2 linked regions of the Lentisphaera araneosa HTCC2155 genome follow. The protein of the gene in region 1 interacts with the protein of each later gene in a pairwise test. Links are inferred from orthologs where the notes say so. Each region holds a gene or a part of one and is shown on either strand. Other genes may lie near its edges.

Region 1 (3,616 bases):
GCGGGATTAAATAGCGGCTCTCTGATCACCGCTAACCAAGCCTTGGAATATGGGCGTTCCGTTTTCGCCCTTCCAGGACGGGTCGACATCCCGCAATCACGAGGATGTCATCAACTTTTAAAACAAGGTGCCATCCTCACAGAGAGTTTTAAAGATATTTATGAAGAATTTAATCTTGAGCTTGGCTCCAATAGGAAAAGCGCGAAAAAAGAACAAACAGAAAAGCAAGAGAATCGTGAGTTCGACTTGCAATTAGACGAAAACGAGCGAAGAATTATGGAAATTTTAAAATCCGGTGAACTGCATGTGGACAAAATTTGTGAATTATCTGAGTTAAATGTTGGTCAAGTCTTAGCCACCCTGCTAGGTTTAGAGACACACAAACTTATCAGACTACTTCCCGGAAAAAAGTACGAACTTACAAATCGAAGGCAATATGAGTAAAAAAAATTTAGTAATTGTGGAATCGCCTGCAAAAGCGAAAACAATTGAAAAAATTCTAGGTAAAGATTTTGAAGTAAAAGCATCTTTCGGTCATGTACGTGATTTACCTCAACGAAAATTAGGTGTCGACCCAGACAACGATTTTGAGCCTGAATATCAGGTAAGTGCCGATAAAAAGAAAGTTATCGCCGAATTAAAAAGCTCCGCAAAAAATTGCGAAAACATTTACCTCGCTCCGGACCCGGACCGCGAAGGAGAGGCCATTGCTTGGCACCTCTATGAAATACTCAAGAAGCAGAGTAAAGCCGAATTTAAACGAGTTACTTTTAACGAGATTACTAAATCAGCCATCAAAAGCGCTTTTGACAAAGCTCACGATGTGGACATGCATCGTGTTGACGCTCAACAAGCCCGCCGAATCCTCGACCGACTTGTTGGCTACAAAGTCAGTCCCTTATTATGGAAAAGAAACGCCCGTAGTGCAGGACGTGTTCAGACAGTTGCCCTTCGTCTTATTTGCGAACGTGAAAAAGCTATTCGTGCCTTCACCCCAGAAGAATACTGGAGCTTGCAGGCCGAACTCAAGAATCAGGCAGCAGATGCCCAATCCTTTATTTCTAAGCTCGATAAAATTGACGGTAAAAAACCTCACATCCCCAACGAAGAGACTTCAAGTAAAATCGTTGGCGAATTAGAGGGCAGCCAATTCAGAGTTAAAGATATAGAATCTAAAGATCGCAAAAAACGCCCTGCACCTCCCTTTATTACAAGTACGCTGCAGCAGGCTGCAAGTTCAAACTTGCGTTTCAGCCCGAGTAGAACGATGTCTTTGGCACAGAAGCTTTATGAAGGTCGCGATCTCGGCAGTGAAGGAACGGCGGGTTTAATCACTTATATGAGAACAGACTCTGTTGCCATTGCTAAAGAAGCCCAAAATGCGGCTATCGACTTTGTTAACCATATTTATGGTAGTGAGTTTTCGCCTGATAAACCGAACTTCTACAAATCGAAAAACTCTGCTCAAGGTGGTCACGAAGCCATCCGTCCTACCGATGTCACTCGCACACCGAAAAAAATGGCTCCTTACCTCAACGATGACGAGCTCAAGCTCTACACGCTCATTTGGAAGCGTTTTGTGGCCAGTCAAATGGTTCCTGCGCTCTATCGCCAAGACAGCATCACTTTCTTGCCTGAAAACATCGGAATGAGTCACGAATACCTCTTCAAGATCACTGGTTCCGTATTAATCTTTGATGGTTTCATGAAAGTATACAATTTTTCCGATGATGGCAGTCAAGATGGCGAAAGTAAAGACGTCATTTTACCCCAACTCAAAGAAGGTGAAATCTGCGATCTGCTGCAATTGATTCCTAAGCAACACTTCACTGAACCACCTCCCCGTTTCTCTGAAGCAACACTCGTCAAAGAATTAGAAGCTAACGGCGTTGGCCGTCCATCTACTTACGCATCAATCATTCGTACCATCCAAGATCGTGAATACGTTTTTAAAGATAAAGGCCGCCTCAATCCTTCTGATAAAGGTATGGAGAGCTGCGATTTCCTCATCACGACACTTCCTTCTTTATTTGAAGTGACATTTACGGCCCACATGGAAGAGCTCTTGGACAAAGTTGAACACGGTGACCTTGAGTGGACTAAGATGCTTGGCGACTTCTACTCAGGCTTCAAAGACTGGCTAGAAGATGCCAAGACCGCTGGCGCACCAGACAAGAGTATTTTTGCGGGTGTCATCGACATCATCCCACAAGATATCACCTATCAGCCTGTAACAGGCAAAGGTAAAAACGCTTTTAGTGACGAAGAATTTATTGGTTCTATTCGCGAAAGTCTCGAAGAAAACAAAGCTCTTTCTGAAAAACAATGGCAAACGCTTCTCAAAGTCTTACTGAGATATGACAACATCATGCCTGATCTCAAAGAAAAAGCAGCTGAACTCGGTTTCGACACTGAACTAAATGAAGTCATTGCAAAAGCTGAAGAAGAGAAAAAAATCAATGTCGATAGCAATGCTACTGAATTACTTGCACTCCTAGAAAACGTCACTTTTGAAGAACCACAGAAACCTGCTAAAGGCCGTCGTGCCTTCAACGAAGCAAATTTCTACAAATCTCTCAAAACTCAGAGCGAATCTGGACGTAACCTCAGTGTTAACCAAATTAATGCCCTCAAAAAGATGGTTCTGAAATATCAGAAACAAGTCGAGAATTTTGAAGCTAAAGCCGCGGAACTCAAACTCGAGATCCCAGAAGAAGCCGTCATCGACCCTGAAGAAAGCAAAGAAATCACTGCCCTTCTCAAAGCTCTCTCAAGCGTCACTGAATGGAATGCTCCAACAAAACGCGGTCGCATGACTTATGATGACAAAAGTTTCTACGAGTCTCTCTCCAGCAACTTCGCTAACAAAGGCTCTTTAACGCCGCGTCAATCAGCCGCACTCAAAAAGTGCGTCGGTCGTTACAAGGAAAAAATTCCTGCTGAATTATTCCCTGAAGGCTTAGCTGACGCTAAATCGGGTGGCGAAGAAAAGACGGATGTAAAATGCCCAAAATGTGATTCTCCCATCGTCAAAAAAGTTGGGAAACGCGGACCTTTTTACGCTTGCTCTGGCTTCCCTAAATGTAAGAACCTTGCCAATTCTTTAGATAAATTCACTGAAGAAAGCTAAATCCGCAAAGCTTTAGAATGCTGAGCTACTGCGTCACAAGTTTAGATGGGCGAGAAATCAAATCTCTCCGCCCATCTGCAGCTTTGATGCCGGCCTCCAATACCAAGCTTTTTACTTGTGCCTTAGCCTTAGAGTCCTTTGACCCTTACACCTCACCTGGAAATGACTTAGAACTTTTCATCGAGGACAAGTGCCTACAGCTCAATTTCCATGGCAACTTATTTTTCTCTGCTCGCTACCGTGAACCGCAATTTATCGATTCCGCCATCACACAGCTTGCTCAAGCAATCAAAGAAACGGGACAATCGCGGTTTAAATCACTACATTTGCATTGCGAAACTCCATTTTTAAAACCTCTTCCAGATTATCCCTGTGTTTCATTTATTTCCTTCAATGAAAACACCGTAGATGTCAGTGTTAAAAATGCTGAAGTCACCACATCCCCCGCTAGGCAAAGTAGTTTTGAACTCATTGCTGACACCAAAA
Region 2 (3,157 bases), on another replicon or contig:
GTTGAACTTAGCATTTTAGTTTATAAGCAAACTAAAACGCTCACAGATTACGGCTTTAAAGATCAAATAACACGTTCAGCTTTGTCTATACCGAGTAACATAGCGGAAGGCTTTGATCGTGAATCAAATAAAGAAACATTATATTTTTTATCTGTAGCTAAAGCATCATGCGCTGAGCTTCGCACACAAATTATTATTGGAGAAAAAGTTCCATTCTTAAACAATGAATTTTCTGAATACGCAAAAAACGAAACTCTCAAAATCACAACTATGCTCAAAGCTCTTATAAGATCCCGAAGATCTTTCAATTAATCCCCAGCGAAGCGCAACCTAAGTGAGCACAGCGAACGCTACCTAAGTGAGCACAGCGAACGCTACCTAAGCGAAGCGCAACCTAAGCGAAGCGCTACCTAAGTGAGCACAGCGAACGCTACCTAAGTGAGCACAGCGAACGCTACCTAAGCGAAGCGCAACCTAAGCGAAGCGCAACCTAAGTGAGCACAGCGAACGCTACCTAAGTGAGCACAGCGAACGCTACCTAAGTGAGCACAGCGAACGCTACCTAAGTGAGCACAGCGAACGCTACCTAAGTGAGCACAGCGAACGCTACCTAAGTGAGCACAGCGAACGCTACCTAAGTGAGCACAGCGAACGCTACCTAAGTGAGCACAGCGAACGCTACCTAAGTGAGCACAGCGAACGCTACCTAAGTGAGCACAGCGAACGCTACCCAAGGCAACTTGTTGCCGCTTCCTACGCCGAAGGCGACGGCTTACAAAGCACCTCAATCATGAGGACGTAAAAGCAACCAATGATATTGGATAAAGGCACCTGTAGGGCATCGGGCATTGCGTAAATCACCGCGCAAGCGGGAATCCAAACGAGCCAATTGGAAACCATCACGGTAGGGATACGCACGATAAAAAGACCTTTATTCAACTTCTCTTTCCAATGACGAAAAGAGAAGTTCACGTCCTTCCATTGATAAATAATGACAATGCAGGGCACGGCGTAAAAGGTACTAAACACAAACTGATCAAACAACACCTTCTTGATAATCACACTGACCTCACTTGATGAACCAAAGAGATCCGCTTGGAAGGAGTAGAACAATTCGATTTCCGTTCCCTTCCAAAACCAAAAAAGAAACATAAAGAGTAAAAGATTGATATTAAAAACGACGCGCTTACTCAAGGCCAAAATTATATAGGGTAAAGCACCTGCAAAAAGTGCCGTTGATAAGCCTGAAAATAAGTAAGGGTTCTCAGCCTTTAAATCGGTCAAAGCCACAAGCTTTTGCTGAACCGTAGAGGAATTATAATAAGAAAGCAAAAGCGTAATCGCCACTGCTTGCAGGACTAAGCCAGGTTTTAAATTGAGCTTTAAAGCCTGTTTAACTTCGCGTAATAAAGCTTTCATAACTTGAGCTCCTGCAGAGTAACCTGACCTCGACTCACTTGCTTGAGCTCATCTTGAAAAGCTTTGATCAAAGCTTCATCAAGTTTTACTTTCCACAAAACACCATCGGCTTGATAATCTTCTTCAATAGCTTCTGGCGGATGCAGTTTAAAGACATGATGAACTTGCGCTGCTAAATCAAAATTCGTTTTAAACTCAAAAGAACGGAAAGAACGCAGCTCAATGAACTCCCCTGACTTTAAGCAATCTGAGGCACTTCCTCCATAAGCTCGACAAAGCCCGCCCGTCCCTAACTTGATCCCCCCGAACCAACGAATAACTAAGACCGCCACATTCGTTAGATCCGCATATTCAATTGCCGACAAAATCGGTTTGCCCGCTGTCCCCGAGGGTTCACCATCATCATTAAAACGATAATCATTTCCCACCTTGAACGCCCAACAATTATGTCGCGCCGAAGCAATGCTTTTCTCCGCAAAAAAGTCCAGCGCTTGCTGAACATCCGCAATCGGCACGGCATGAGCCAGAAAACGACTCTTCTTGACTTCTAATTGAAATTCACAGGGAGATTTTAAGGTATACAAATTCTTTCTCTTTTTTGCACTTTAAAAGTCCTTCGCCTGAATTCAAGACATTTGAACTAGGCAATTCAGTAAGCTTCGTTCAAGCTTGCGAATAGAAAAGCCCCGAAATGAAATGTATAAAGTAGTGCTTATCATAGATAAATTAAGAAAATAAGTATTTGCTCGATTCGCAGAATCACGATAAAGTAGAATACTTATAAGTCATTTTTATTAATTCATACTCGCTCAAACCAATTTAGTTCTTAACTAAGGAAGATACATAAATGTCTAAATACTGCCAAAACATAAAAGTCACCAAATCCGGTGAAGAAAAAGAATGCACTCATTTAGCTCTTCCCAATCAAAACATATGTGGTCGTTGCTTGAGTCAAGCTAAGAAAGACGCCAGTAAAAAAGAATTAAACTCAGATAAAAAAGCTTAAATTTCAACCAACTTAATCCAAGGACAAAACATTGGGCTGGATCCTAATCATTATTGCAATTGTATTGCACCTCTTCAACCTCAAGAAGCCTTCCGAAAAACACGACCCCAGAGCCTTCAAAAAACACGATGGTTTAAAATCCGTCATCGGCGGCATCTTCATGATTGGTTTAACCATCATCTTTATTCAAGGCTGCTAGCACATATTTATACACATCTTTTCGGTTATTCGGTTTCATCTAATAGATTATCAGAAAAGCCTTTTATCTTACTTTAAATCATCCCAATATTTTTAGTGTTTTTTACTCAGTTCCCATTCTAAGGCCCCAGAGCTAAACACTATAAATTCTATACTTAGATATATCGAAAATCCTAAGTAATTACTTATCAAAACCTGTTCGACGATACTCTAAAACATCCCATAAAATTGCCTTTATTTAAATCAGCATATAAAATAAACTTATGATACTACATAAGAAAAGATAAACGTACAGAATAAATAATTTAGGGAAATGATTATGAAAAATTTAAAGATACTCACTTTTATTTTATTGAGCTTACTAACATCTAGTCTCGCTTTAGCTGAACAAAAATCCGTGTTTAATCACAAGCAAACGGATACTCTCGATCTAAAAAGCAAAATCCAAAAAGTTACCGATGACAATATTTTTCGTGATGCCAATGCCTGTAATTGGGGCTCTTCAATAATAAAAGGAGAGGATGGCAAGTACCA

The links.
Region 2: the proteins of topA (region 1) and LNTAR_RS14940 interact in binary tests that used the Escherichia coli proteins (3 or more experiments, as listed by UniProt). The link is inferred for Lentisphaera araneosa HTCC2155 from one-to-one orthologs.

What each region holds. Positions count from the first base shown.
Region 1 is NZ_ABCK01000006.1:263,075-266,690, reverse strand. The notes cover bases 37-3,330. They hold topA (type I DNA topoisomerase), read left to right. Parts: upstream 37-436; coding sequence 437-3,130; downstream 3,131-3,330. Other genes in these bases: LNTAR_RS08095 (D-alanyl-D-alanine carboxypeptidase), read left to right, coding at 3,148-3,330; dprA (DNA-processing protein DprA), read left to right, coding at 37-444. Outside these bases: more of dprA, read left to right, coding at 1-36; more of LNTAR_RS08095, read left to right, coding at 3,331-3,616. UniProt on the Escherichia coli protein: Releases the supercoiling and torsional tension of DNA, which is introduced during the DNA replication and transcription, by transiently cleaving and rejoining one strand of the DNA duplex.
Region 2 is NZ_ABCK01000014.1:158,224-161,380, forward strand. What follows is about bases 210-3,044. They hold LNTAR_RS14940 (IMPACT family protein), read right to left. Parts: upstream 2,004-3,044; coding sequence 1,416-2,003; downstream 210-1,415. Other genes in these bases: LNTAR_RS14925 (four helix bundle protein), read left to right, coding at 210-312; LNTAR_RS14930 (hypothetical protein), read right to left, coding at 459-788; LNTAR_RS14935 (Mpv17/PMP22 family protein), read right to left, coding at 754-1,419; LNTAR_RS27235 (hypothetical protein), read left to right, coding at 2,267-2,425; LNTAR_RS27240 (hypothetical protein), read left to right, coding at 2,457-2,624. In the rest of the region: more of LNTAR_RS14925, read left to right, coding at 1-209; more of LNTAR_RS14945, read left to right, coding at 3,045-3,157.